4 regions of the Streptomyces sp. NPDC101227 genome follow, and region 1 is predicted to be linked to each of the others. Evidence: riboswitches for the same ligand, from Rfam matches in the RefSeq annotation. Region 1 holds a riboswitch; each other region holds the start of a gene.
What was found. A riboswitch is a leader RNA that binds a small molecule or an ion and turns the genes downstream of it on or off. The one in region 1 is predicted to bind cobalamin.

Region 1 (7,264 bases):
GTGGGGCGGCGGCTTCTTCGCGCCCAAGGGTGTGGAGTACGAGCTGTTGCTGACCGCGGGCGCGGCCGCGCTGGCGCTGGCCGGCCCCGGCCGCTTTGCCGCCGACCGTCTCCTGCCCGTGCTGCGCGCCCACCGGCTCGCCTACGGCGTGGTCGCGCTGGTGCTCGCCGTGGTGGCCGCCGGGGGCGTGCTGCTGGTCCGGAAGTAGCCAGGCACGCCTTCGCGGGGCGCCCCTGCACAGCGGCGCATTCGCAGCGGCAGGCATTCGCAGAGGCAGTCATCTGCAGGCAGAAGCAGGAAAACGCAGAAGTAGTCGGACCGTGGCGCCCGGGGGGCGCCACGGCGGGAGTTGGGAGAGAGCCTTGTCCGTACGCCGTCTCAATCACGCGGTGCTCTATATCCGCGATGTGGCGCGATCCGTCGCCTTCTACACCGAAGCCCTCGGGCTGACGCTGGATGTCGAGATACCGGGGCGCGCCGCCTTCCTCAGCGCTGCCGGCTCGCTGAACGACCATGACCTGGGGCTGTTCGCCGTGGGGCCGGACGCGCCGGGCCCCGAGGCCGGCCGGGCCGGGCTCTACCACCTGGCCTGGGAGGTCGGCACCCTCGGCGAACTCGCCGCGACCGAGGGGCGGCTCGCGGCGCGCGGCGCCCTGGTCGGCGCGAGCGACCACCTCGTCTCCAAGTCCCTCTACGCCAAGGACCCGGACGGCAACGAGTTCGAGGTGATGTGGCGGGTCCCGCGCGAGGAGTGGCCCGGCCCGGACGAGCTGGACCGGCTGCGCCCGCTCGATCTCGCGGCGGAGCTCGAGCGCTGGGGGCCCGACCTGATGACCGGCGCGGCGGCCGGCTCGGCCACCTGACCGCCGCGCGGCAGCGGGAGGCGTACGGCCTCTAGGAGTCCGACGCCGCCCGCGCCGCCCAGCGCTTTTCGACGCCGGACAGGCGCCAGTACGTCAGCGCCGCCGCCCACACCACCACGAACAGGCCGACGATGACGAAGCCGACATTGTCGAGGTCGAGGCCCGAAATCCAGCCGGTCACCGGGTCGTTGAGGGCCAGCTTTTCGTGCAGCACGGTCACCAGCTCGATGGTGCCGATGAAGAAGGCGACGGCGATCGACAGGCCCGTGATGGTGAGGTTGTAGTAGACCTTGCGCACCGGGTTGGAGAACGCCCACTGGTAGGCGAAGTTCATGAATGTGCCGTCGAGGGTGTCGAACAGGCTCATTCCGGCGGCGAACAGCAGCGGCAGGCACAGGACGGCGTACCAGGGAAGGCCGGCCGCGGCGCCGCTGCCCGCCATCACCATCAGCGTCACTTCGGTCGCGGTGTCGAAGCCGAGCCCGAAGAGGAAGCCGAGCGGGAACATCTGGCCTGGCCGGGAGACCGCGCGGGTGAAGCGCCCCAGGATGCGGTTCATGAAACCGCGCGCATCGAGTCGCTGCTCCAGCTCGGCCTCGTCGTACTGGCCGTCGCGCATCCCGCGGAAGACCCGCCAGATCCCGGCCAGCGCGATGAGGTTGAGGGCGGCGATGACGTAGAGGAACGTCCCCGAGACCGTGGTGCCGATGGTGCCCAGGACCTGGTGGGTACGGGACTCGTCGTTGAGGAGCGTGCCGGCGAGCTGGGCACCGCCCGCCACCAGGGCGGCCATCGCGACGACCACGCTGGAATGGCCCAGGGCGAACCAGAAGCCCACCGAGACCGGGCGCTTGCCGTCGGCCATCAGCTTGCGGGTGGTGTTGTCGATCGCGGCTATGTGGTCGGCGTCGAAGGCGTGCCGCATGCCGAGCGTGTACGCCGTGACGCCGAGCCCGACGCCGAAGACCTGGCTGCCGACGGAGTAGTGGTACGGGACGACGAGCAGGAACAGCACGCCGAAGGCGACGACGTGCAGTCCGGCTATGACGGCCATCAGGCCCGCGGTACGGACGGTGTCCTGCCGGCGCCAGCGGAACGCGGCGGAAGCAGGGGTGGTCGGGGTATCGGTGGACAGGGCCATCCGGCGGTCACGCTCCAGCACCTCGTGGATCAGTTCGTGAGATGCCGTGGCCGGTCTCCTGGCTTACAGGTGCACGCTTCCGGGCCCGCCTTCCCGGCCGCGGGCTGCGGTCAGTGGCGCCGTAGGCGCGCAGGCGCATACGGAAGGGCTGGAAACTCCCCGATCACAGTGGCGAGGGCCGCTCCGGCCTGGGACCACAAGGTCCGTCACCGGTCTTCCCGAACACCACGGCACGGCCACTCTATCCGCCGCCCCCACGCGGCGGGGACGACGGCCCTTTGGGGCCGCGCGGCGTCAGGGCGTCAGGGCGGAGAGGAAGGCGCGCAGCTCGTGGTCGTAGAGCGAGGCGTTCTCCAGGTTGACCATGTGGCCCGCGCCCGGTATTCGGACCCGGTGGGCGCCCGGGACGGCGAGGGCGATCGCATGGGCGTTGGCGGCTATGTCCCTGCTGTCGAGGTCGCCGTCGAACACGACCGTCGGCACCCGTATCTCGGAGAGCCGGTCGGCGGCGCCGACCTCCATCGGCATTCCGGCGCCCACGCCGTCGGCGTGCACCTCGACCGTCGCCGCGGCCGAGGCGCGCATCCGCTCGCGCAACCCGGGGTGCACAGCGGACGGTTGGCGGTAGGGGCCGTCCACCCACATCCGCAGGAAGTGCTCGATATAGCGCTCCATGCCGTCCGGTGTGCCGATCGCCGCCACCTGCTCCTTGATGTGCTCCCGGACGAACGGGTCGGTGAAGGGGCGACCGCTGACGCCGGGTGCGGCGAGCGCCAGGGCGGCGACCCGCTCCGGGTAGGCGATGGCGGTGTCGAGGGCGATCCGCGAGCCGTGTGAGAGGCCGACGAGGATGGCACTGGGGACGTCGAGGGCGTCGAGCAGGGCGCACAGATCGTCGTGGTTGGCCCAGTCCCCGGTCACGGTGGAGGACAGGCCGTGGCCGCGGGAGTCGTAACGGATCACGCGGTGGCCGGAGCCCACCAGCCAGGAGAACTGCTCGTCCCACATGTGCTGGTCGAGCATGCCGCCGTGCAGCAGCACCAGTGCGGGGCCCTCGCCTGCCGTTTCGTAGAACAGCTCGCCGTCCTTGATCGGCACGGTGCCGTTGTCGAGCTCGGACCACGCGGCGAATGGGTGGGTCATTCTCTCTGGACTCCCTTGCGTGAGAGATGTGGGCGATATGGCTGATATGGGCGATATGAGGGGTGTGGGTAATGTGGTGGTGAGGAGTCTTGGGGTGGTGCCGTGGCTATGGGCGCTCTGCGGGCTGGTCGTCCTTGCTGTCCGGATCTCCTGGGGCGACGCGTGAGTCGTTCGCCAGGCGCCGGAATTCCTCGCCCAGCCGGTCGAGTACGCGAAGGGCCGTTCTGACGTCGCCCGTCGAGAGGTCGGTCAGGCCGCGACGCAGCTCGGCGGCCTCGAACTCCTGGATTCCGCGCATTACCTCGCCGCCCTCGGGGGTGAGCTCGATCAGGGACGAGCGGCGGTGTGCGGGGTTGGGGGCCGTCACCACCAGACCCAGCTCCGCCGCGTGGTTCACCCAGCGCTGCACCGGCTGCCGGTCGAGCCCCATGGTGCGGGCCAACTGCGGCACGGTCCGGGGGCCTTCGCTGCGCAGCGCGTCGAGCAGGGCGTGCTCGCCGGCGGTCATGCCCGTGCCCTCCAGCTCCCGCTCCACCGCGCGCACGATCGTGCGGTGCAGGGGCCACAGGCGCCGTATCACGTCGTACAGAAGCTCTTCGGTGGGAGCCGGCCGCTCGTCGCCGTCATCCGTCTCAACGACACTCATGATGTCATGATGACATCGAAGATGTCGTTTAGGAAGGGGCTCGGCGAGGAAGGATGGTGGCGAGGCGACCGGAGGATCCAGGGTGGGAGGGGCGGAAGATGACGGTGCGTTTGCTACGTGCGGTGGGGGCGGCTACCGCGGTGTACGGGGTGGCGGTGGCCGTGCTGCCCGATCTGCTGGCTCGGCCCTCGGGGCTCGTCGACGACGACGGGCGGAGTGAGCGGGCGACCCGGACCTCGCTGCGGCCGCTCGGCTGGCGGGAAGCGGCGAGCGGGCTCGCGATGGTGCTGGCCCCCGAGGGGCCGGCGCTGCGCACGGCGGCGTATCTGCGTATCGCGGCGGATTTCGGGGACGCCGCGCTGCTCGCCGCGACCTTGCAGGGAGGCGAGCGGAAGGCGAAAGCGGTGGCGGTGTCGTTGGGGTGGGGAGCGCTGTCCGTCGTGGGTCTGCTGGGGGCGATGCCTAGTCGGCCCGGGGGAGGGGGGCTTCTTCGGGGGCGAAGGTGACGATGAGGTCGGCGCGGTCGCGGGTCGCCGCCACGGTGCGGGCGTTGGCTTCGTCCGAGGCGTGAACGAAGCGTTCGGCGTCGGCGTGCGGGCGGCCGAAGCGCTCATGGCGGTCGACCAGGCGCCGGATGCGTTCCGGGGCGTCCAAATCGACGTACCAGACCTCGTCGAGAAGGGCGCGGATGCGGGCCCATGGCGCGGAGTCGAGAAGGAGGTAATTGCCCTCGGTGACGACAAGGGGGACATGGGGTGCTACGGCGATGCTTCCGGCGACTGGCTCCTCGATACGGCGGTCGAAGGCCGGGGCGTAGACGGCGGTGCCGGGTTCCGGGGAGCGCAGACGCGTCAGCAGCGCCGCATACCCGGCGGGATCGAAGGTGTCGGGTGCGCCCTTGCGGCCGATGCGGCCCAGGCGGTGCAGCTCCGCCTCGGCGAGATGGAAGCCGTCCATCGGGACGAGCACCGCCTGGCCCGCCAGCTCCGCCACCAGGTGTGCGGCGAGGGTGGACTTGCCGGCGCCGGGCGGGCCCGCGATGCCTAGCAGGCGGCGTCGGCCGGGGCGGGCGGCTGCGGCGAGCCGGCGGGCGCGGGACAGGAGGTGCTCGGGATCCATGATGTGTCCATCGTGCCCGATGGGCGGCTCGGCGTCGGGGCGGGTCAGCCCTGGTACTCCATCCCGTACTTGGCGCCGATCTCATTGAGGCGGCCGAGGTCGGGGTGCCCGTCCTTCATGACCACCGGCCCGGCCTCGAACATGTCCTCCACGAACGACTCCCAGCCGCCGGGTGAGGAGATCTGCAGGCATCGTGCGGGTGGCTGGGAGGCGTTGCGCAGGGCGTGCGGTACGCCGTGCGGCAGCAGGGTGCACATACCGGGAGTCAGCCGGTGGGTTGCGCCCTCGATGTCGACCTCCATCTCGCCCGCGAGGATGTAGAGAAATTCGTCCGCGTCGTGGTGGACGTGCGGCGGGATGTCGATGTCGAGCTGGGTCTCCAGGACGGAGAGCCGGCCCTCGGTCTCGTTCGCGCGGGCCTTGACGGCAAAGCCCGGCGGGAGGGGTGCCCGCCCCGGTCGCCGTTCCCCGGCCGGCAGCACGAAGAAGCGCTCCGCGGGCCGCCCGGATTCGTCTGTCTCGTTGCGCATGGTGATCGCTGATCCTCTCCGAGGAGGCGGAAGGGGGAGGCGTGTACGGGAACGGGCGAGGGGCATGAACCGGACCACGCACACGGAACCGGGACCGGAACAGAGCAAGAAGAGGAACTGGAATCCGATTCCGTTTAATGAGCCTAGCAGTAGCATCGGCCGTGTGACAGCCTCCTCATCCGCTTCCTCCCCCTCCTCCGCGCCGCAGCGCCGGCCGCGCGCCGATGCCGAGCGCAACCGCACCCGTGTGCTCAACGCCGCGCGCGAGGTGTTCCGGGCGCGGGGCGACGAGGCGCAGATGCCCGAGGTCGCCCGTGCCGCCGGGGTCGGTGTCGGGACGGTCTACCGGCACTTCCCCAGCCGGGCGGCCCTGATCGCCGCCGTGGGGGAGCAACGGCAGGCGGAGATCGTGGAGTTCGGGCGTACGGCCTGTCTGCCGTGTGCGGAGGCGGCGGAAGGACTGGCCGCCTACATCCAGCACATCGGCGAGGCGCTCAGCGCCGAACGCGGGCTGTCCGCCTCCATCGAGGCGGCCTTCGGGTCCACCGAACCTACCGGGGAGGGGCGGGCGCGGGCCGAGGGGGTCGCCGCCCAACTCCTGGCGCGTGGCCAGGAGGAGGGCACCGTACGGGCGGATGCCGAGGTCGCGGATGTGGTGATGATCGTCTGCGGGCTGGCCGCGGTGATCCGTAACGACGCCGGGGACTGGCGCCGCTATGTGCGCAACGCGTGCGCGGGGCTGCGGGCCCCGGGCTGAGCCCGTGAGCCCGCCGGTCCTGCGACCGTCTCAGCCCGCCGCGCCCAGCCGCCACAGGGAGGTGACCTCGGCCGCGCGGGCGACGTACAGCGGGTCGGAGGTATCGCGGGCGCGGGGATGACGCGGCGTGATGTCGAGCCGGTCCAGGACCGTGAGGCCGCCCCGTGCGAAGGCGTCGAGGAGTTCGGCGCGCGGCCGCAGGCCGAGGTGTTCCGCCAGGTCGGACAGGATCAGCCAGCCCTCGCCGCCCGGTGTCAGATGGTCCGCCAGGCCACCCAGGAAGCCGTGGAGCATCTGGTTGCCCGGGTCGTACACCGCGCGCTCCACCGGGGACGTCGGTTTGGCGGGCACCCACGGGGGATTGCAGACGACCAGCGGGGCGCGCCCGGCCGGGAACAGGTCGGCCTCGACCACCTCCACCTGCCCGGCGACACCCAGCCGTTCGGTGTTCTCGCGGGCGCACGCCAGCGCACGTGGATCCTGGTCGGTGCCCACCACGCGTCGCACGCCGCGCCGTGCCAGCACCGCGGCCAGTACGCCGGTCCCGGTGCCGATGTCGAACGCCAGCTCCCGGCCGGGCAGCGGCGCCTCGGCCACCAGGTCGACGTATTCGCCGCGGGCCGGTGAGAAGACGCCGTAGTGCGGATGGATCCGGTCGCCGCCGAGCGCCGGGATCTCGACGCCCTTGCGGCGCCATTCGTTGGCGCCGATGAGGGCGAGCAGTTCGCGCAGGGAGAGCACGGAGGCGGTGCCCGGAGCGTCGGGCTCCGCGGGTTCCGGGGCCGCCGGCGGGCCGTACGCCCTGGTGCAGGCCTCGCGGACGTCGGGCGCGCGGTGCAGCGGGACCGCGTACGACACATCGAGCGGGATCAGCAGCATGCCCAGGATGCGGGCGCGCTGGTTCTGCGCGGCGCGGTGCAGATGGAAGGCCTGCGTGACGTCGGCGGGGGGCGTCTTACGGGGGCGGCGGTCGATGCGGCGGGCCATCGCCGTCAGCAGCTGGCGGGCGTTGTGGAAATCGCCGCGCCACAGGAGCGCGGTGCCCTCGCAGGCGAGCTTGTAGGC
Region 2 (7,264 bases), on a different contig from region 1:
GATGCGCGGGCCGCACGATGAAACGGTCCCTCTGGGCATGGCTGAGGATCCTCGGGGGACTGGCCATCCTCGCGGTGCTGGTGTGGCACCTGGGGTCCCGGGCCTTCCTGGACGGCCTGCGCCGGATCGACGCCGGAACGCTGTCGGCCGCCCTCGGCATCGGCCTGCTGACCACCGTGTTCAGCGCCTGGCGCTGGTGCCTGGTGGCCCGCGCACTGGGACTGCGGCTGCCGCTCGGCCGGGCCGTCGCGGACTACTACCGCGCCCTGTTCCTCAACGCCGCGCTGCCCGGCGGCGTGCTCGGCGATGTGCACCGCGCGGTACGGCACGGCCGGAGCGCCCGCGACCTGGGCCGGGGCGTCCGCGCCGTCGTCCTGGAACGGACCGCGGGCCAGCTCGTCCTGGGCATGGCCGGCGCGGCGGTGCTGCTCGTGCGCCCGTCCCCGGTCCTCGCGCCGGCCGGCCGCTTCCTCGGTGGGCTTGGCGCGCTGATCGCGGTGGCCGTGGCGGGCGGCCTCGTGGTCGGCGTCGCCTGCTGGAGCCGGGGCGCCTCGCGCGGCGCGCGGGCCGTCCGCACCGCGCTGACCGAGGCCCGCCGGGCCCTGTTCGCGCGCGGCAGCTGGCCGGGTGTGGCGCTCTCGTCCGTGGTGGTCCTGGCGGGATACCTCGGGATGTTTCTCCTCGCCGCCCGGGTCGCGGGAGTCGGCGCGCCGCCGTCCGAGCTGGTGCCACTGGCCGTGCTGGCGCTGCTGGCGATGGCGCTGCCGCTGAACGTCGGCGGCTGGGGCCCGCGGGAGGGCGTCGCGGCATGGGCGTTCGGCGCGGCCGGACTAGGCGCGGCGCAGGGGCTCGCCACCGCCGTCGTCTACGGGGTCCTCGCCTTCGCCGCGAGCCTGCCGGGCGCCGGGGTGCTCGTCGTGCGCTGGGCCGCCGGACTGCGCGGCGGGCGCCCGCAGATCGAGCTCGAAGAGGGTGTCCTCGCCGAGCAGGCCGCGCCGCAGCGGCGGACGTAGCGCGTCGCGCATCACCGGCGTACCGGGAAACCGCAGGCCCGGCACGCCGTCGCCCAGCAGCACGGGGGCGACGGTCAGATACAGCCGGTGCAGCGCCCGCGCCCGCAGGAATCCCGACACGGTGACGCCGCCGCCCTCGACCAGCACCCGGCCCAGGCCGCGCCGCGCCAGGGCCGCCAGCAGGCGGTGCGGGGCGAAGGCGGCGGCGTCGGGCAGCGGCACTACGTGGACGCCGGAGCCGCCGGAGCCGCCGGAGCCGCCGGAGCCGCCGGAGCCGACGGCTCCGGACGCCCGTGCGGCCCCTTCCGGCCCGACCACCCACAGCGTCGGCGCGGCCCCGTCCCGGAACACCCGGCGCCGCCACGGCACCCGGCCGCGCGGATCGAGCACCACCCGCACCGGATTGTCGCCCGGGCAGGCGCGCACCGTCAGTTGGGGATCGTCCGCCACGGCGGTGCCGGCCCCCACGACGACCGCATCCGTCAGCGCACGCAGCCGGTGCAGATGGCGGCGGTCCTCCTCCCCGGTGACATAGTCCGCGTCGCCCGTGCGGGTCGCGATGAAGCCGTCCAGACTCTGTCCGAGCTGCGCCACCGCGACCCGGGGACCGGCCAGGCACAGCGGCAGATAGCGCTCGGCGAGCCGTGCCGCCTCGGGCGAGGCATCCGCCCGCCACCGGAGTCCGCCGCTGCCGTCCGGCATCAGCCCGGCGGCCTCGGCATCCTCCGCCGTACGGACGCGCCGCAGCCGCTCCCAGGCAGCCGTCGCGTCGAGCGGTTCAGTCATGGGATTCCGCCTTTATGCCGAACAGCTCCGCATAGGCGTCGAAGGCCTCGGCCAGTCCGGCCAGCAGTTCCCGGCCCTTGCGCGCGGAGGCGAGGGAGGGGCGTCCGATGACTCCGGAGTCCGTATAGGCCGACATGCCGAGCGTCAGCAGATGCTCCCGTTCATCGGCGACGCAATCCGCAGATTCCGCCGATTCATATCCGGGCCGTACCAATTCGGGATGGGCGTGCAGGAGAAGGGAGGTCTCCACTTCTCCCGCGTGCATATCGCTGTGCGAGGACGTCTTTGCCCCCGCTCGCGTGCGCGCCACCGCCCAGTCGGCCGAGCCGGGGAAGAGCGCCATCCGTGTCCCCGTCCCACCGGATTCCTGAACCACGTTGCGCAGTACGTAATTTCCGCCGTGGCCATTGACGAGAATCAGGGAGTGGATGCCCTGCCGCCGCAGGGAATCGGTGATGTCCGTCACAACGGTGTGCAGCGTCCTGGCCGAAATGCTGACCGTGCCCGGCCAGGCGGCGTGTTCGTGGGAACAGGAGATGGTCAGCGGCGGCAGCAGAAGGACGGGGTGCGCGGCGGCGATCCGCTCGGCGATGGTGCAGGCGATGACCGTGTCGGTGGTCAACGGCAGGAAGGGGCCGTGCTGTTCAAAGCTGCCGACGGGGAGCAGGGCGCAGTGCGGCCGCCGGTCCCTGACCTCTCCGGTGGTGTCCGCCGGCAGGAGCCCGCGGCCGGAAATCCGTTGTGCCGAAGCGGTCATGACGGTGTGCCGCCTTTCGTTGCGCTCATTCGCCGGGCCGTCGCAGCATAGGCATGAGCGCACACCATGCCAACCGGCCGTCCGCGCCGGTACCATCGCGCCATGACGGACCCCGATGCCGAAATCGCTCCGGATGACGACGCCCACGTGGAACGAGTGGTGGCGGTCCGACTCCCCACCACACACGGTGAATTCCTCGCCGTCGGCTATCTCGACATCCGTAAAGGGACCGAGCAAGTGGCCCTGGTTCACGGCGACGTCGCCGGGAAGTCCGTGCTGGCCCGCGTGCATTCGGAGTGCCTGACCGGTGATGTCTTCGCGTCCACGCACTGCGAATGCGGCGATCAATTGTCCGCGGCGCTGGCCGCGATCGTGGCGGCCGGCTGCGGAATTCTCGTCTATGTGCAGGGCCATGAGGGCCGGGGGATAGGGCTGCTGGCCAAGCTCCGAGCGATGAAACTTCAGGAGGACGGCCTCGACACGGTGGATGCGAATATCGCGCTCGGACTGCCGGTCGATGCCCGCGAATACGGCGTCGCGGCCGGAATACTGCGGGACCTCGGGGTCCGTTCGGTAAGGCTGCTGTCGAACAATCCCCACAAGCGGGCGGCGCTGCTGCGGCACGGTATCGCGGTCGCCGAACAGGTCCCGCTGCTGATGCCGCCCGGTGTGGAGAACATCCGCTATCTGCGGACCAAACGGGAACGGCTCGACCATGACCTGCCGCATCTGGACGGCATTCCCGGCCTGTCCTGACGCTCACCTGAGAAGGGCCCGCGACGTGGATACGTCGCGGGCCCTTCCCCGGTGAGCCGACCGTCCTTGCGCCGTCAGGACGCCGCGGGTGCCGCCTCCGCGGCCGCGGCGTCCCGGGCCGGGGTGATGACGCGTTCCGCGAGATGGCCGAAGAGCAGCCCGAAGGCGGTCCACAGCACCAGTTGGATGGCGATCGCCGACAGCCGGAACTGCCAGAGCAGGGTGCCGGAGAAGCCGTTCGGCACCTCGTTGATGGACGGCAGGAAGGCATACGCGATCCCGATGGCGATGACGAACGCCGCGCCGGCCGCCACCGTGGCGTACCAGTTGCCCAGCTTCGGAGCCAGCCGCCGGCCGAAGATCGTGGCGCCGACCGCAAGCAGGATGCCGAGCAGCATCATCAGGAAGTACAGGGCCGTGCGCTTGCCGATGGTGTCGGGGTCACCGACGGACGGCGGGTTGGCCGGGTACTTGAGGAACGGTACGAGGTAGACGGCGAGCAGCGCCGCGCCGGAGAGCAGCGCGGCGGTGGCCCGGGGGCCGAAGCGGCCGATCCGGCCCAGCGCGAAGCAGAACGCCAGCGCGGCGATTCCGCCCAGCGCCACGCCGTAGATCAGCACGCCGGTCGCCAGCCCCGCCGTGGACTGCACGGCACGGCTGACGACCTCCATCTCGTGCTCGTGGCTGTGTGCTTCCTCGAAGGCGATCGCGGCATTCACGCTCGGCTCGCCCAGCAGATAGGCGACGACCAAGGAGAGGAGGCCGGCGCCCAGCCCGGCGAGCATGCCGCGCACCAGGAGATTTCTGACGGTGACGGAGTTCATGGAACGGCGCCCGATCAGTGGCAGGGGAAGCCGAGGAGGTGGCGTCCGTCGTGGACCCACTCGTGGACGTCCGTACCGGAGAGCAGCGAGGTGGCGCCCTGCTCGGCGCCGACGAAGTACAGCAGAACCAGCATCAGGACGCCGACGAACAGCGCCCAGGGGGCGATCGCCTTGAGGGGGAGCGGGGCCGGGGCGGCGGTGCCGGTGGCCGGGGGTGCGATGGTCTGAGCCATGGCAGGGGACCTCCTGTTAGGGGGAACTCGCGTCCCTAGTTGCGGGAGTGCTAACGACATGGCGGGTCTGGCTCGCCCGGTCCCGCCCCCCTGGGGCTGCGTCAAAACCGGACATACAGTGGCGCGACCGCGCCGGGATCCCACCGGCTTCCGTCATGTCGTCGTCAATATCATCGGGAAGGTACCGCGAACCGACCGGCGGGCCAAGGCCACGGAGGGGGCGGAGAGGCGCAGCGAGGGGCGCGCCGACCGGACAACTCCCCTGAACAGGGCAGTTGTTGCGGTGGGGATGGACAGCGAGAGAAGAGGTCATGACAACTCGGGTGATGTTGATCTCACCGGCCGCCGGCGACGCGCAGCGCGAGGTGCGTTTCGATGACGACGGACCGCTGAGCGAGGCCGGTCTGCGGCGGGCCCGTGCGGTGGCCGGAAACCTGCCGGCCGCCGAGCGGATCGTGGTATCGCCCTCCGCCCGGTGCCGTCGTACGGCCGAGGAGCTCGGGCTGCCGGTGGATCCCGCGCCCGAGCCGGGACCGCCGGGCTGCGCGATGGGCCGCTGGCGGGGGAGGACCCTGGACGAGGTGGCCGGGGCGGAATCGGAGGCGGTGTCCGCCTGGCTGTCGGATCCCGGGTTCGCGGGGCACGGCGGCGAGTCGCTGCGCGCGCTCTGCGTACGGACCGAGGCCTGGCTCACGCGGCTGGCCACCACCTCCGGGCGCGTCCTCGCCGTCGTGGAGGTGGACGTGGTGCGCGCCGCCGTGGTGTGCGCTCTGGGTGTCCCGGTGGAGACGTTCTGGCGGCTGGACGTGCCGCCGCTCACCGTGACCGAGCTCAGCGGGCGGGGCGGGCGCTGGAATCTGGGGCTGGGGCGGGCGCTGCCGGAGGGCCGGCCGACGGGCCCGCAAACTTGACCCGTCCCTGATCTACACATAAAGGCGACATAAGCGCAGAATAATGAGTGCGCGGTTCCTATGCCGCGAGACGGCCAGGCTTGCAGAGCGAAGGAGGCGAGTCGCATGGCCGACGTCTCACACCACAGGGGAGATCTCGCCGGTCACCCCGACGTAACAGAAATGCAGGAGCGTTACGAGCGCGTGCTCGGCGGACGTGACGTCATCCTCGTGGATGGGCCGGTGTTCCTGGTCGGCCTGTACTGCGCCGCGTCGCCGTGGATCGTCCACTACGCGGCCTCGCAGCCCGCTCTGTTGACCCACAACCTGATTCTCGGCGTCGCCATTGCCCTGCTGGCCATCGGGTTCACGGTCACCCCGGACCGTATGTACGGCCTGAGCGGCGCCATGTGCGCCATGGGCGTGTGGATGATCGTGGCGCCCTGGATCGTCGGCAGCAGCCCTGACGCCGGCGTGATCTGGAACAACGTCATCATCGGTGCCCTCACGTTCCTGCTGGGGGCGATGTGCATCGGGGCGGCAGCAAAGAGCCGCCGCACGACATGAGGCATGCCCCGCCACGGGGCATGTGAGGGCCGCGGGCGCGCTCACCCCCGCCGGGGGTGAGCGGGCCCGCGGGCGTCCGTGGCCAGGAGGTGCCCGTAGATCCCGGCCAGCACCAGCCCGCCCGCCATCAGCAAGCCGTGTCCGAGCGCGATTCCGGTGCCCAGGCTGCCGAGCGCGGCGGTCAGCAGCAGCCAGGTGGCGCCGCGCCGTAATTGCCCGGCGCGGTCACCGAGTTGGCTCTCGTCATCGGGGGCCACGGGGCGTTCCTCCCTTCCCGGAGTGAGCCGGCGGTCGCGTCGTACGGGCCGTATCCCAGGGGCATTGCCCCGGTGATCCGGAGAACTTAGGGTCGCCTAACAAGAGTGAGGGTGGCGAGCCGGCGGCCGCAACGCCACAGGCGTTGTTGTGCCCTGGGACGCCCTGCGCGTAACACAGGAGCCGCGCCGTGGCGCAGAAAGCCCTGCCCGTAACGCCGTTGAACAGAGAGGTTCCCGTATGACCCGCGAGAATCGGCCGGTGGACGAGGCCCGTGAGGTGCTGACCCGGATTGCGTACGGCGCCATGGCCTCGCACGCCGTGGGCGCCGCCGCCCGCCTCCGGGTCGCCGACCTGATGGGCGACGGCGAGCGCACGGCGGACGAGCTGGCGGCGGAGTGCGCGGCCCGGCCCGAGGCCATGGCCCGGTTACTGCGGGCGCTGGCCGGGCTGGGGCTGCTCGCCGAGAACGCCCCGGGACGGTTCACCGTCACCCCGGCCGGCGCCCTGCTGCGCGCCGACGGACCGCAGTCGCTGCACTCCTTCGTCCGGATGTTCACCGACCCCACCCTGCTCAGGGCCTGGGAGCATCTGGACGACAGCGTGCGGACCGGCGAGCCGGCCTTTGATGCGGTCTTCGGCCAGAACTTCTTCGGCCACCTCGCCGAACACCCGGAATTCTCCGCCGTGTTCAACGCGGCGATGGGGCAGGCCACCCGCGATACGGCGGCCATGGTGCCGACGGCCTTCGACTTCGGCCGCTTCGCGACCGTGGCCGACATCGGCGGCGGCGACGGCACGCTCCTCGCCGCGGTCCTCAAGGCCTATCCGTCGCTGAACGGCATCCTCTTCGACCTGCGCGAAGGGCTCGCCCAGGCCCCCGCCACGCTGGCACGGGACGGGCTGGTGGGCCGCTGCTCCCTGGTCAGCGGGGACTTCTTCACCACCGCCCCCGAAGGCGCCGACCTGTACGTCCTCAAGAGCGTGATCCACGACTGGAACGACGCGCAGTGCACGGACATCCTCCGCCACTGCCGCCGGGTCGTCCCGGACGACGGCCGGCTGCTGATCATCGAGCCGGTGCTGCCGCCCGTCGTGGACCCCTCGACCGCCGGCGTCGTCTACATCAGCGACCTCAACATGCTCGTCAACGTCGGGGGCCGGGAGCGTACCCGGGACGACT
Region 3 (7,264 bases), on a different contig from region 1:
CCGGGTTCTCCTCGGCGGCCGCGGCCAGGTCGGGAGACTTCGGCGTCCAGCCGGATTCCTTGACCATCTGGCCGTCGTTCGCCTTCGACAGGGCGATCTTCAGGAATTCCCTGGCGAGTTCCTGGTTCTTGCCCATTCCCGCGACCGCGAAGTTGGAGCCGCCGAGGAATACGCCCTCGGGCCGTGCGGCGGTCTCACCGGGAATGGTGAAGAAGCCGATGTCCTTCTTGATTGCCGGGTTGGCCTTGACGGCGGTGGCCGCCTCGTAGCCCATGGCGATGAGGGCGCCGGTCTTGCCCTTGGCGAAGACCTCGGCCTGCTGCGGGGTGGCCTCGTCCTTGTTCTTCGGGGCAGTGCTGAAGGCCTGGTACTGCCGGTAGATGTCCATGGCCTTGGCAACCTTGGGGTCGCCGAGGTTGGAAACCCATTTGCCGCCCTGCTTCTTCACCAGGTCGGCACCGGTGCCGATGGTCAGGCCGTCGAGGAAGTACCAGTTCTGGCCGGGGAGATAGAGCGGTTCGGCGTCGGTCTTCTTCTTGATGGTCTCGAACGCCTTGAAAAGCTCGCCGCGGGTCTTGGGGGTGCCCTTGAGGCCCGCCTCGGCCCAGATCTTCTTGTTGTACATGACGACGCGGTTTCCGGCGAACCACGGCAGCGCGTACTGCTTTCCGTCCACCATCGCGGCCTTGTTGAAGGCGTCGTTCCAGTCGGCGCCTATTTCCTTCTTCAGGTCGCCGAGGTCGGCCAGGGCGCCCGCCTTGGCATAGGCGGCGGTCTGCGTATTGCCGATTTCGACGACGTCCGGCGGGGCGTCCTCGGACAGCGCGGTGCTCAGCTTCTGCTGAATTCCGTTCCACTGCTGGACCTTGAACTCGACGGTGGCGCCGGTCTTCTTCTTGAATTGCGCGGAGACCTGTTTGGTCCATTGCGCCGGATTGGAACCGCTCATCACCCATACGGTGAGCTTCTTGCCCTTGAAGCCGTCCGCGCCCGTTCCGCCGCTTGACCCACAGGCAGCGACCCCCACCAGCATTCCCGCGACCGCCGTCGCCGCTATGAGCCCACGCTTCATTGCGCTCTCCCCTAAAGGCCGGGTGTTGGTCTTTAATGGTTTAGACCAGTGCCCGCAGCTTGGCCTAGACCTTTAGGGGTGTCAAGGGTGTATAAGAGTCGCTGTCAGGTCCGTTACCGGACCGACATCTGGCGGGCCGGGACCTGCGAGGGAGCACGCAGAGCGCACTCGTGCCACGATGTGAGCCGCTACGTACGGAGGAGCCGGTGACGGCAGCGCGACAAGGGTCGGAGAGGCGGGTCATGGAGACCGAAGGCGGCAGCACCGAGAGCGGTGGCGGCACCACCCGCACCGCTCGGGTGCCCAAGTACTACCGCCTCAAGCGGCACTTGCTGGAGATCACCGAGACGCTGCCGCCCGGCTCCCCGGTACCGCCCGAACGCACCCTCGCCGCGGAGTTCGACACCTCCCGCACGACGGTCCGTCAGGCCCTCCAGGAGCTGGTCGTCGAGGGCCGCCTGGAGCGCATCCAGGGCAAGGGCACCTTCGTCGCCAAGCCCAAGGTCTCCCAGGCGCTGCAACTGACCTCCTACACCGAGGACATGCGCGCCCAGGGGCTGGAGCCGACGTCTCAGCTGCTGGACATCGGCTATGTCACGGCCGACGACCGCCTCGCCGGGCTGCTGGACATCACCACCGGCGGCCGGGTGCTGCGCATCGAGCGGCTGCGGCTGGCCAGCGGCGAGCCGATGGCCATCGAGACCACCCATCTGTCGGCCAAGCGCTTCCCCGCGCTGCGCCGCAATCTCGTCAAATACACCTCCCTCTACACCGCCCTGGCCGAGGTCTACGACGTCCGCCTGGCGGAGGCCGAGGAGACCATCGAGACCTCGCTGGCCACCCCGCGCGAGGCCGGCCTGCTGGGCACGGACGTCGGCCTGCCGATGCTGATGCTCTCCCGGCACTCCCTCGACGCGCAGGGGCAGCCCGTGGAGTGGGTGCGCTCGGTCTACCGCGGCGACCGCTACAAGTTCGTCGCCCGGCTGCGCCGCCCCGCGGACTGAGGACGCGGGCACCGGCCCGGCGAACCCCCAACTCAGGTATGCCATACCGATATGCGGACACCTAGTGACGCGTGCCACGACCCTGGCTTAGATTTCCAGCCGATTACCCAGGAGAAATTGCCACGGACGGAGCCCCGCCATGTCAGGACCAGAGCCAGCGCAGGCAGCCGAACCGCCGGAGCGCAGACGGATCGTCACGCCCACCCGTGTGGTGGTCGGCGTCTGCCTGCTCGTTCCGTTCGTGGCGATGCTGTGGGTGAGTTCGTACGCGAAGATCGAGCCGACGCTCATCGGGATCCCGTTCTTCTACTGGTACCAGATGCTGTGGGTGCTGATCTCGACCGCGCTGACGATGCTGGCGTACAAGCTGGTCCAGCGTGAGCAGCGCGCCCGTAAGGGTGGTGTGGCCAAGTGACCGCCCACGCCTCCGCCACCGTCCTCGCCGCGGCCCCGTCCGGCGGCGTCAACGGCATCGCACTTGCCGTCTTCGTCTTCTTCTTCCTGGCCGTGACGGTCATGGGCTTCCTGGCCGCCCGCTGGCGCAAGGCCGAGGAGTCCGCCAACCTCGACGAATGGGGTCTGGGCGGCCGCAGCTTCGGCACCTGGGTGACGTGGTTCCTGCTCGGCGGTGACCTCTACACCGCGTACACCTTCGTGGCCGTCCCGGCGGCCATCTACGCGGCGGGCGCGGCCGGCTTCTTCGCCGTCCCGTACACCATCCTGGTCTACCCGCTGATCTTCACCTTCCTGCCCCGCCTGTGGTCGGTCTCGCACAAGCACGGGTACGTCACCACCTCCGACTTCGTGCGCGGCCGCTTCGGCTCCAAGGGCCTGTCGCTGGCCGTGGCGCTCACCGGCATCCTCGCCACCATGCCGTACATCGCCCTCCAACTGGTCGGCATCCAGGCCGTCCTGGACGTGATGGGCATCGGCGGCGGCGAGAACACCAACTGGTTCGTCAAGGACCTGCCGCTGCTGATCGCGTTCGCGGTGCTGGCCGCGTACACCTACTCCTCCGGTCTGCGGGCGCCGGCCCTGATCGCCTTCGTCAAGGACGGGCTGATCTACCTGGTCATCGCCGTGGCGATCATCTACATCCCCATCAAGCTGGGCGGCTTCGACGCGATCTTCGACGCGGCCGGCAAGGCGTTCGCCCAGCCCGGGGCCGTCCCCGGCAAACCGCGGGGCGAGCTGACCAGCGGCCCCAACGCCCAATGGGCGTATGCCACCCTGGCGCTGGGCTCCGCGCTGGCGCTGTTCATGTACCCGCACTCCATCACGGCCACGCTGTCCTCCCGCAGCCGCAACGTGATCCGCCGCAACACCACCATCCTGCCGCTGTACTCCCTGATGCTGGGCTTCCTGGCGCTGCTCGGCTTCATGGCGGTCAAGGCCGGTACGGACATCCAGGGCAACCCTCAGCTGGCGATTCCCCAGCTGTTCGAGGACATGTTCCCGAGCTGGTTCTCCGGCGTCGCCTTCGCCGCGATCGGCATCGGCGCGCTGGTGCCCGCGGCCATCATGTCCATCGCCGCGGCCAACCTCTTCACCCGCAACGTCTATAAGGACTTCCTCAAGCCGGACGCGACCGCCGAGCAGGAGCACAAGGTCGCCAAGCTCGTCTCGCTGCTGGTGAAGGTCGGTGCGCTCGTCTTCGTCCTCACCATGGACAAGACCGTCGCCATCAACTTCCAGCTGCTGGGCGGCATCTGGATCCTGCAGACCATGCCGTCGCTGGTCGGCGGCCTGTTCACCCGCTGGTTCCACCGCTGGGCGCTGCTGGCCGGCTGGGCGGCCGGCATGCTCTACGGCACGCTGGCGGCGTACGGCGTGGCCAGCCCCACCCAGAAGCACTTCGGCGGCTCCAGCGCGGAGATACCCGGCATCGGCGAAATCGGGTACATCGGTCTGACCGCCTTTGTGCTGAACGTCGTGGTCTCGGTCGTGGGGACCTTCGCCCTGAAGGCCGTCAAGGCGCCGGAGGGCGTCGACGAGACCAGCCCCGCCGACTACACGGCGGACGCCGGCGACGAGGGCGTCACGACGGAGCTGCCGGAAGCCACGGAGGAGGCGCCGGCGGGGCGCTGAGCCGTCGGCCGCTTCACGCAGAGGCCGCTGCGAACCTGAGGGTTCGCGGCGGCCTTTGTGTGTGCGGGGTCAGTTCATCCAGTCCTTCAGCTGCTCGGTTTCGAGCGTGATGCCGACGGGGTCGGGGCGGAATGTTGGCTTCCGCGCAGGCCCGGGGCTTCTCCACCCGGTCACGCTGTTCGGTGTCCGAGTCGTGCGAAGTGACCTCGACGACCATCAGCACCGGGTCGGGATCAGCCCACTCCCCCTGGCCCACGAAGGCGTCACACGGCACGAGTAAGCCATCCGGACGGAGCCGGCCTTTTCGGCAGCTCTCCGTCTTCAGGCCCTGATTCGGGTCGAGGAAGAGCTCGGGCCTGTGCTGCATGCAGATACGCAGCAGCCACTGGATGATCCGTCCGCGATCCCCGTCCGGCATGGGCTTGCTCGTGACCTTGCCGTTGATGAGTTCCAACCGCGCGCCTTGCTCCAGGCGGGCGAGTATCCGGGCGGCCTCTTCGAAATGCTCGGTTTCCATGATGTGCGGGCGGTCGGCGCGCGCGGTCATGAGGCCTTCCCCTTCTTCCACGGGATGGGTCACAGAGCGTAGGGCCGACGGTAGCCGAGGCCACTGACAGACACCGCTTGATCACTCACGCGACACTAGATGTGGGGGTGCACACAACGAGCCACCACCACATGTATGCTCGTCTTCGCTGTCGCCGCAGGGGAATCCGGTGGAAATCCGGAACTGTCCCGCAACGGTATGAACGCGCACCCCCAACAGCCACAGGGCCGTCCCACGGGGTGCGGTGAAGTCCGAGGACCTGCCGACGGCACGCCCGCACCGCCATCGGTGCGGACGTCGATACGTCCGGGCCCCGAGGGTTGGGCCGATGGACGCCGCGCGGTGTGCCCGCGCACCCCTGACCGTCATGGGGTGCCGCATGCCCGCGAGCGACCGTCCGCCGCGCCCTCCCGGCCCCCGCCGAGTGAGGGAGAGCATCACGTGACCATCGCGCCAACGGAGCCCGCGTCAGCCGCCGAGGTCGTGCAGCCTGTGGTGGCCACGCCTGACACCTCCACCGGAGCGGGCCAGGACGGACCCGGCGTCGCGCTGCTGCGCACGCTGACCGACCTGACCGCGGACCTGACCGCGACCGACCCCGGCAAGGTGGCCGCCGCCGCGCTGCGCGGCCGCCACCCGGGCTCGGACGAGGCCGAGTTGCGCGCGCTGGCCATCGACGCCGCGGCCGGTCTGATCGGCGACGAGCCGCAGTACTCCAGGCTCGCCGCCCGCCTGCTCACCCTCGCCATCGCGGAGGAGGCGGCCGGACAGGGGGCGGTCGCCTTCTCCGCCTCCGTCGAGACCGGCCACCGCGAGGGCCTGATCGCCGACGAGACGGCGGAGTTCGTACGGACGCATGCCGAGCAGCTGGACGGGCTCGTCGAGAACGCCCTCCGGGACGGCGCCGACGACCGCTTCGGGTACTTCGGGCTGCGCACCCTGCACTCCCGCTACCTGCTGCGGCACCCCACCACCCGTCAGGTCATCGAGACCCCCCAGCACTTCCTGCTCCGGGTGGCCTGCGGCCTCGCCGAGGACCGCTCCGAGCGGGCGCTGGCGGATGTGGCGGAGCTGTACCGCCTGACCAGCACGCTGTCGTATCTGCCCTCCTCCCCCACGCTCTTCAACTCCGGCACCCGCCACCCGCAGATGTCCTCCTGCTACCTGCTGGACTCCCCGCTGGACGAGCTGGATTCGATCTACGACCGCTACCACCAGGTGGCCCGGCTCTCCAAGCACGCCGGCGGCATCGGTCTCTCCTACTCCCGGATCCGCGCACGGGGGTCGCTGATCCGGGGCACCAACGGTCACTCCAACGGCATCGTGCCGTTCCTGCGCACGCTCGACGCCTCGGTCGCGGCGGTGAACCAGGGCGGCCGGCGCAAGGGCGCCGCCTGCGTCTACCTGGAGACCTGGCACGCCGACATCGAGGAGTTCCTGGAGCTGCGCGACAACACCGGCGAGGAGGCCCGCCGTACGCACAACCTGAACATCGCGCACTGGATCCCGGACGAGTTCATGCGCCGGGTCGAGGCCGACGCCGACTGGTCGCTGTTCTCGCCCGCCGACGTCCCGGAGCTGGTGGACCTGTGGGGCGACGAGTTCGACGCCGCGTACCGCAGGGCCGAGGCGGACGGCCGGGCGCTCAAGCAGATCCCGGCCCGGCTGCTGTACTCGCGGATGATGCGCACCCTGGCGCAGACCGGCAACGGCTGGATGACGTTCAAGGACGCCGCCAACCGCACCGCCAACCAGACCGCCGAGCCCGGTCAGGTCGTGCACTCCTCCAACCTGTGCACGGAGATCCTGGAGGTGACCAACGACGGGGAGACCGCCGTCTGCAACCTGGGATCCGTGAACCTCGCCGCTCACCTGGGTGCCGACGGCGAGATGGACTGGGAGCGGCTGGACGCCACCGTCCGCACGGCCGTCACCTTCCTCGACCGCGTCGTGGACATCAACTTCTACCCGACCGAGCAGGCCGGGACGTCCAACGCCCGCTGGCGCCCGGTCGGCCTGGGCCTGATGGGCCTCCAGGACGTCTTCTTCCGGCTGCGGCTGCCCTTCGACTCGCCCGAGGCGAAGGAGCTGTCGACCCGTATCTCCGAGCGGATCATGCTCGCCGCGTACGAGGCCTCCGCAGACCTCGCCGAGCGGCAGGGCCCGCACCCGGCCTGGTCGGCGACGCGCACCGCCCGCGGAGTGCTGCACCCCGACCACTACCCGGACGCCGAGCCCCGCTGGGCCGACCGCTGGGCCGCGCTGCGCGCCCGGATCGCGAAGACCGGGATGCGCAACTCCCTCCTCCTGGCCATCGCCCCGACCGCCACCATCGCCTCCATCGCGGGGGTGTACGAGTGCATCGAGCCGCAGGTCTCCAACCTCTTCAAGCGAGAAACCCTGTCGGGCGAGTTCCTGCAGGTCAACGCGTATCTGATCGAGGAGCTCAAGACGCTGGGCCTGTGGGACGCACGCACCCGTGACGCGCTGCGCGAGGCCAACGGCTCCATCCAGGAGGTCGGCTGGATCCCCGAGGACGTCCGCGCCCGGTAC
Region 4 (7,264 bases), on a different contig from region 1:
GGTCCGGCCGTGGGCGCGGCCGTCGACGCGGGGCCCAGCGTACGTGGCATTTCCTCTCCGCGACCCTTCGCAACCTTGGCAAATTGGCCGGAGAAGATTCGCAGAACTTGGCACTCGTCCACGATTGATGGCACTCGGTGTCAGTGTCAGAGTTCCAGTGCGGCCCGCCGGTTCCTGGCGGCCGAGGCGGCTCACCGGGCGCGATTCACGGCCCTGACGTCGGAGATCCCGGCATTTTCCGCCCGGCAACCAGGCAGCATTGCTCAGCATCGCCCTCGACGGGACGGCGGGCCGCACCCCAGTGACGACACACGGTGCCAGTCATCTTCAGGGCCGGAGCGCCGGCCGAGGAGACATTGGCAGATCACACGATTCTTGGAGACGGTGAAGGTCATGGCAGAGGCGAAGGCGACAGCGGCCGAGCAGCTCGCGCAGCGGTGGGCCACCGATCCCCGCTGGAAGGGGATCGAGCGCACCTACAGCGCCGAGGACGTGGTCCGGCTGTCGGGCAGCGTCCGGGAGGAGCACACCCTGGCCCGGCGCGGCGCCGAGCGGCTGTGGCGGCAGCTGCACGAGCAGGATTACCTCCATGCTCTCGGTGCGCTGACGGGTGGTCAGGCGGTCCAGCAGGTCAAGGCCGGTCTCCAGGCCATCTACCTGTCCGGATGGCAGGTCGCCGCCGACGCCAACCAGGCCGGCCACACCTACCCCGACCAGAGCCTGTACCCCGCCAACTCCGTGCCGCAGGTGGTGCGTCGGATCAACAACGCGCTGCTGCGCGCCGACCAGATCGCCACCGCGGAGGGCGGCACGGACACGACGGACTGGCTGGCGCCGATCGTCGCCGACGCCGAGGCCGGGTTCGGCGGTCCGCTCAACGCCTTCGAGCTGACCAAGGCGATGATCGCGGCCGGTGCGGCCGGCATCCACTACGAGGACCAGCTCGCGTCTGAGAAGAAGTGCGGCCACCTCGGCGGCAAGGTCCTCGTCCCCACGGGGCAGCACATCCGCACCCTCAACGCCGCCCGCCTCGCCGCGGATATCGCCGATGTGCCGACGCTGATCGTGGCCCGTACGGACGCGCTGGCCGCGAACCTTCTGACCAGCGACATCGACGAGCGCGACGCCGAGTTCGTCACGGGCGAGCGGACCGCCGAGGGCTTCTACCGGGTGCGGAACGGCATGGCGCCGGTGATCGCCCGCGGTCTGGCCTACGCCCCGTACGCCGACCTCATCTGGGTGGAGACGGGTACGCCGGACCTGGCGCAGGCCCGCGAGTTCGCCGAGGCGATCCACGCGGAGCACCCGGACCAGATGCTGGCCTACAACTGCTCGCCGTCCTTCAACTGGAAGGCCGCTCTGGACGACGACCAGATCGCCAAGTTCCAGCGTGAACTGGCCGCGATGGGCTACCGCTTCCAGTTCATCACGCTGGCCGGATTCCACTCCCTCAACCACGGCATGTTCGACCTGGCCCGCGGCTACGCCGAGCACGGCATGACCGCCTATGTCGACCTCCAGGAGAAGGAGTTCGCCGCACAGGCGCAGGGCTTCACCGCCGTCCGGCATCAGCGCGAGGTCGGCACCGGCTACTTCGACCAGGTCTCCACCGCCCTCAACCCGCACTCCTCGACGACTGCGCTGAGCGGCTCCACCGAGGAAGAGCAGTTCCACTAGGACGCCCACCGGCGCCCGCGTACCCCGTCGGCCCGTGATCCAGCGGGGCCGGACGACCGTCTCCGTCCGGCCCCGCTCCTTCCTTCCTTCATCAGGAGACCCGCATGTCCACCAGCGCACTGACGCACCGCGTCCAGGTCCTCGCGGCAACGGGGCACCGCCATGAGGAGATCCTCACTCCGCAGGCACTGGACTTCGTCGGCCACCTCGCCGGCGCCTTCGCACAGCGCCGCCAGGAGCTCTTGAAGGAGCGCACGCGGCGGGCGTCGCGGCTCGCCTCCGGATCCCCGCTCGCTTTCCCCCTCGCCACGACATCCGTCCGCGCGGACCCGTCCTGGCGCGTCGCGCCGCCCGCGCCCGGGCTGACCGACCGCCGGGTGGAGATCACCGGCCCTCCGGAACGCCGCATGGCCGTCAATGCCCTCAACTCGGGGGCGAAGGTCTGGATGGCCGACTTCGAGGACGCCACCGCCCCCACCTGGGACAACATCGTCGACGGCCAGCTCACGCTGCTCGACGCCATCGAGCGCCGCATCGACTTCACCGCCCCTGAGGGCAAGGCCTACCGCCTGGGCGACCGGGTCGCCACCATCGTCGTGCGCCCCCGCGGCTGGCATCTCCTCGAAGAGCACCTGGAGTTCGACGGCCGGCCCGTGCCCGCCTCGCTCGTCGATTTCGGCCTGTACTTCTTCCACTGCGCGCAGCGCCAGATCGACGCCGGAAGCGGTCCGTACTTCTACCTGCCCAAGCTGGAGAACCGGTACGAGGCACGGCTGTGGAACGACGTCTTCGTCCTCGCCCAGGATCTCCTCGGTATCCCCCGCGGCACCGTCCGTGCCACCGTCCTCATCGAGACGATCACCGCGGCCGTGGAGATGGAGGAGATCCTCCACGAGCTGCGCGAGCACAGTTCCGGGCTCAACGCGGGCCGGTGGGACTACCTGTTCAGCCTGATCAAGACGTTCGGACACCGTACCGACTTCCTGCTGCCGGACCGCGCGAAGGTCACGATGACGGCTCCCTTCCTGCGGGCGTACACCGAACTGCTGGTGCGTACGTGCCACAAGCGGGGCGCCCACGCGATCGGGGGCATGGCCGCGCAGGTGCCCAGTAGGGACGCGGACGCCAACGAGGCCGCTCTGGCCAAGGTCCGGCTGGACAAGGAGCGCGAGGCGGAGGACGGCTTCGACGGCTGCTGGGTCGCCCACCCCGGCCTCGTCCCCGTCTGCCGCACGGCCTTCGACGACGTTCTGGGCGACCGGCCGCACCAGATCGAGCGCACCCGTGACGATGTCGAGGTGACCGCGGCGGACCTGCTGTCGGTGCGCCGCATCAGCGGACCGCCCACCCGGGAGGGCGTGCGCACCAACATCACTGTCGCCCTGCGCTACTTCGACGCCTGGCTGCGCGGCAGCGGGGCGGTCGCCCTGCACGGCCTGATGGAGGACGCGGCAACCGCCGAGATCGCCCGGGTGCAGATCTGGCAGTGGCTGCGGCACCGCGTCATCGACCGGCAAACGGTGCTGCGTCTCCTCGACGACGAGTGCGCCGCCCTGGGAGCGGAATACCCCTGGGCCCGGGTCGAAGAGGTCCGCGCGCTCTTCGAACGGACCGCCATGGCAACGGAGTTGCCGCCGTTCTTCACCCCGGATGCCTACTCCCGTCACCTCGTCCGGCACACGGAGGCACGGTCATGAACCAGAACATCCGCCGCGTCGGCGTGGTGGGCGGCGGCCAGATGGGGGCCGGTATCGCCGAGGTGTGCGCCCGCGCCGGGCTCGACACCGTCGTCTGCGAGGCGGACGAGGTCGCCGCCCGTGCCGCCCGTGAACGGGTGGCCGTCTCCCTGGAACGCGCCGTCCAGCGGGGGAAGCTGGACCGGATCTCGGTGGAGGACGCGCTCACCCGGATGGTCTTCACGGGCAGCCTCGACGACCTCGCCGACCGGCAGCTCGTCGTCGAGGCCGTGGTCGAGAACACCGAGGCGAAGACGGCGGTCTTCACCGCGCTGGACAAGATCGTCGAGGACCCGGAAGCGATCCTGGCCACCAATACCTCCGCCATCCCCGTCATGCGCCTGGGCATGGCGACCCGGCGCGCCGACCAGGTCCTCGGCCTGCACTTCTTCAATCCCGTGCCGGTACTGCCCCTCGTGGAGGTCGTCACTTCCCTCCACACCGCGCCACGCGTCACCGCGGCGGCCGAGGAGTTCGTGACCACGGCGCTGGGCAAGACCGTGGTCCGCTCCCAGGATCGCGCCGGCTTCGTCGTCAACGCCCTGCTCATCCCCTACCTGCTGTCGGCCATCCGGATGGCCGAGTCCGGCTTCGCCTCCGCGGCCGACGTGGACGCCGGGATGGAACTGGGCTGCGCGCACCCGATGGGCCCGCTGAAGCTGGCCGACCTGATCGGCCTCGACACGGTCGCCTCCATCGCCGCATCGCTGTACGACGAGTTCAAGGAACCCCTCTACGCGCCGCCTCCGCTGCTTCTGCGGATGGTCGAGGCGGGGCTGCTCGGCCGCAAGGCGGGCCGTGGGTTCCACACGTACGACCGGGGCTGAGGGACCCGGGTCAGGTCGGGGCTGAGGGGCCCCGGCTGCCGTGGAGGGAGGTGCGGGGCGGCGTGAACCACCGCCCCGCACCTCTTCCGGCTGTCATGCATCCTCCGCGCGTGTCTCATGTCACCGTCCGCAATGCGGTCATTGCTTGTGCGGCCCGCGGATTGTCCCTCTAGGGTGACGAATGCAGCTGGTTCGCCCTGTCCGCCAGGCAGGAGCGTCGTAAGAGGGAACCCGGTGGGAATCCGGGACTGCCCCGCAGCGGTGAGTGGGAACGACCGCCGTCATACGCACTGGGCCCGGACGGGTCTGGGAAGCGACGGCCAGTAGGTGTCTCGTACGCGTACGAGACGGGCCCGCGAGTCCGAAGACCTGCCCGTTGCCCGCACGCGACCGATCGTGTGCGGCCATCCCGGTGACCTCGTGGGCGGGTCGGCGTACGTATCGAGCGGGCACACGCGAAGACACCGCGTCGTGGTCCGCCCGGTCGGTCGTTCCTTCGCGCTCTCGTCCCGTCTCCGGGACCACAAGGAGACATCTCGCGAAGGAGAGTTCCGTGACAGCGAAGTCCGCAGCCGCGGCGGCACGGGCCACCGTGTACGGCTACCCCCGCCAGGGACAGAACCGTGAACTGAAGAAGGCCGTCGAGGGGTACTGGAAGGGCCGCATCAGCGCCGACGCCCTCCGGCAGACCGCGGCGGACCTTCGCCGGTCGAACTGGCAGCAGCTGGCAGACGCCGGCATCCACGAAGTGCCGTCCGGTGATTTCTCGTACTACGACCACGTCCTGGACACCAGCGTCATGGTCGGCGCCGTCCCCGAGCGGCACCGCGCCGCGGTCCACGCCGACGCCCTGGACGGCTACTTCGCGATGGCGCGGGGCAACCAGGAAGTGGCCCCGCTGGAGATGACGAAGTGGTTCGACACCAACTACCACTACCTGGTTCCCGAGCTCGGCCCGGACACCGCCTTCACCGCTGACTCCACCAAGCAGGTCGCGGAAGTGACGGAGGCCCTCGCGCTCGGGCACGCGGCGCGCCCCGTGCTCCTCGGACCGGTCACCTACCTGCTGCTGGCCAAGTCCGCTCCGGGCGTGGCCGCGGACTTCGAGCCGCTGACCCTGCTGGACCGGCTCCTTCCGGTGTACGCCGAGGTGCTCGCCGACCTGCGGGCGGCGGGTGCCGAGTGGGTGCAGCTCGACGAGCCCGCGCTGGTCCAGGACCGCACGCCGGCCGAACTGAGCTCCGCCGCCCGCGCCTACCGTGAACTCGGCTGCGCCACCGACCGGCCCAAGCTCCTGGTGGCCTCCTACTTCGGCCGGCTCGGCGACGCGCTGTCCGTCCTGGCCAAGGCGCCGGTGGAGGGTCTGGCCATCGACTTCACCGAGTCGGGCGCCGCCAACCTCGAGGACCTCGCCGCGGCCGGCGGGATGCCCGGCAAGCGGCTGGTCGCGGGCGTCGTCAACGGCCGCAACATCTGGATCAACGACTACGGGAAGTCGCTGGCCACCCTGGGCACCCTCCTCGGCCTCGCCGACCGGGTCGATGTCTCGGCCTCCTGCTCCCTGCTGCACGTCCCGCTGGACGCCACCGTCGAAGGCGATATCGATCCGGGGATCGCCCGCTGGCTCGCCTTCGCCCGCCAGAAGACGCGGGAGATCGCCGTCCTGGCGCGCGGCCTGGCACGGGGCACCGAAGCCATCTCCGGCGAACTCGCCGCGAACCGCGCCGACCTCGCCTCCCGGGCCGGGTCCGCGCTGACCCACGACCCCGCGGTGCGGGCCCGCACCGCGGCCGTCACCGACGCCGACGGGCGCCGCTCGCAGTCGTATGCCGAACGGACCGCCGCCCAGCGCGCGCACCTCGGGCTGCCGCCGCTGCCCACGACGACGATCGGTTCCTTCCCGCAGACCACCGAGTTGCGCACGGCGCGGGCCGATCTGCGGGCCGGGCGGATCGACACGGCCGGCTACGAGGACCGGATCAAGGACGAGATCCGCGAGGTCCTCGCCTTCCAGGAGAAGGCCGGGATCGATGTCCTGGTGCACGGTGAGCCCGAACGCAACGACATGGTCCAGTACTTCGCCGAGCAGCTCACCGGCTACCTCGCCACCCAGCACGGCTGGGTCCAGTCGTACGGCACCCGCTACGTCCGGCCACCGGTCCTCGCCGGGGACATCTCGCGCTCCGACCCGATGACGGTCCGCTGGACCGCGTACGCACAGTCGCTCACCGAGCGGCCCGTCAAGGGCATGCTTACCGGCCCGGTGACCATGCTCGCCTGGTCCTTCGTCCGCGACGACCAGCCGCTGGCCGACACCGCCCGCCAGGTGGCGCTCGCCCTGCGCGACGAGGTCAACGACCTCGAAGCGGCCGGGACTTCGGTGATCCAGGTGGACGAGCCCGCGCTGCGCGAGACGCTGCCGCTGCGCGCCGCCGACCACGCCGCCTACCTGGACTGGGCGACCGAGGCGTTCCGCCTCACCAGCAGCGGCGTTCGGCCGGACACCCAGATCCACACCCACATGTGCTACGCGGAATTCGGTGACATCGTCCAGGCGATCGACGACCTCGACGCCGACGTCATCAGCCTGGAGGCCGCCCGCTCCCATATGCAGGTCGCCCGCGAACTGGCCCAGCACGGCTATCCCCGTGAGGCCGGCCCCGGCGTCTACGACATCCACTCCCCGCGCGTCCCCAGTGCCGCAGAGGCGGCAGCCCTTCTGCGCAAGGGACTTCAGGCCATCCCGGCCGAGCGACTGTGGGTCAATCCCGACTGCGGCCTGAAGACCCGTGGCTGGCCGGAGACCCGGGCCTCCCTGGAGAACCTCGTCACCGCCGCCCGCGAGATCCGCACCGAACTGGCCGCCGAAGGCTCCTGACCGCTCCCTGGCATCCGGGCCGGGCAGGCCGGGCCGGACTGCGAGCGGTCCGGCCCGGGTGCCCGGATGCCGTACGGGCAGGTCGGCGTCCGGTGCTACGGCAGAACGGACCGCACCGACTCCGGTGACCGGCCCAGCACTGTCGT

Region 2: it holds a riboswitch for cobalamin, as region 1 does, so the genes downstream of both, ACIRPT_RS04540 (CbtB-domain containing protein) here and ACIRPT_RS09180 (HoxN/HupN/NixA family nickel/cobalt transporter) in region 1, are expected to answer to the same signal.
Region 3: it holds a riboswitch for cobalamin, as region 1 does, so the genes downstream of both, ACIRPT_RS18255 (ribonucleoside-diphosphate reductase subunit alpha) here and ACIRPT_RS09180 (HoxN/HupN/NixA family nickel/cobalt transporter) in region 1, are expected to answer to the same signal.
Region 4: it holds a riboswitch for cobalamin, as region 1 does, so the genes downstream of both, metE (5-methyltetrahydropteroyltriglutamate--homocysteine S-methyltransferase) here and ACIRPT_RS09180 (HoxN/HupN/NixA family nickel/cobalt transporter) in region 1, are expected to answer to the same signal.

Annotation. Positions count from the first base shown of each region.
Region 1 covers NZ_JBIWOD010000003.1:523,840-531,103, forward strand. Annotated here, with positions in the region: gene ACIRPT_RS09170 (DoxX family membrane protein) at 1-208, shown strand, start outside; gene ACIRPT_RS09175 (VOC family protein) at 363-863, shown strand; gene ACIRPT_RS09180 (HoxN/HupN/NixA family nickel/cobalt transporter) at 895-2,004, opposite strand; cobalamin riboswitch at 2,035-2,249, opposite strand; gene ACIRPT_RS09185 (alpha/beta fold hydrolase) at 2,299-3,147, opposite strand; gene ACIRPT_RS09190 (MarR family winged helix-turn-helix transcriptional regulator) at 3,254-3,793, opposite strand; gene ACIRPT_RS09195 (hypothetical protein) at 3,892-4,299, shown strand; gene ACIRPT_RS09200 (nucleoside/nucleotide kinase family protein) at 4,256-4,912, opposite strand; gene ACIRPT_RS09205 (cupin domain-containing protein) at 4,957-5,442, opposite strand; gene ACIRPT_RS09210 (TetR/AcrR family transcriptional regulator) at 5,606-6,199, shown strand; gene ACIRPT_RS09215 (methyltransferase) at 6,230-7,264, opposite strand, start outside.
Region 2 covers NZ_JBIWOD010000002.1:146,174-153,437, forward strand. Annotated here, with positions in the region: gene ACIRPT_RS04510 (methyltransferase domain-containing protein) at 1-21, shown strand, start outside; gene ACIRPT_RS04515 (lysylphosphatidylglycerol synthase transmembrane domain-containing protein) at 18-1,013, shown strand; partial or broken gene ACIRPT_RS04520 (RibD family protein) at 1,116-1,799, opposite strand; gene ACIRPT_RS04525 (creatininase family protein) at 1,792-2,556, opposite strand; gene ribA (GTP cyclohydrolase II RibA) at 2,659-3,312, shown strand; gene ACIRPT_RS04535 (CbtA family protein) at 3,387-4,136, opposite strand; gene ACIRPT_RS04540 (CbtB-domain containing protein) at 4,151-4,369, opposite strand; cobalamin riboswitch at 4,412-4,573, opposite strand; gene ACIRPT_RS04545 (histidine phosphatase family protein) at 4,681-5,280, shown strand; gene ACIRPT_RS04550 (SPW repeat protein) at 5,386-5,826, shown strand; gene ACIRPT_RS04555 (hypothetical protein) at 5,868-6,083, opposite strand; gene ACIRPT_RS04560 (methyltransferase) at 6,322-7,264, shown strand, end outside.
Region 3 covers NZ_JBIWOD010000007.1:135,323-142,586, reverse strand. Annotated here, with positions in the region: gene ACIRPT_RS18280 (extracellular solute-binding protein) at 1-1,072, opposite strand, end outside; gene ACIRPT_RS18275 (GntR family transcriptional regulator) at 1,315-2,076, shown strand; gene ACIRPT_RS18270 (DUF3311 domain-containing protein) at 2,216-2,491, shown strand; gene mctP (monocarboxylate uptake permease MctP) at 2,488-4,164, shown strand; gene ACIRPT_RS18260 (Uma2 family endonuclease) at 4,178-4,711, opposite strand; cobalamin riboswitch at 4,830-4,993, shown strand; gene ACIRPT_RS18255 (ribonucleoside-diphosphate reductase subunit alpha) at 5,153-7,264, shown strand, end outside.
Region 4 covers NZ_JBIWOD010000022.1:79,284-86,547, reverse strand. Annotated here, with positions in the region: gene aceA (isocitrate lyase) at 394-1,677, shown strand; gene aceB (malate synthase A) at 1,782-3,374, shown strand; gene ACIRPT_RS35370 (3-hydroxybutyryl-CoA dehydrogenase) at 3,371-4,240, shown strand; cobalamin riboswitch at 4,412-4,632, shown strand; gene metE (5-methyltetrahydropteroyltriglutamate--homocysteine S-methyltransferase) at 4,794-7,118, shown strand; gene ACIRPT_RS35360 (ArsC/Spx/MgsR family protein) at 7,214-7,264, opposite strand, start outside.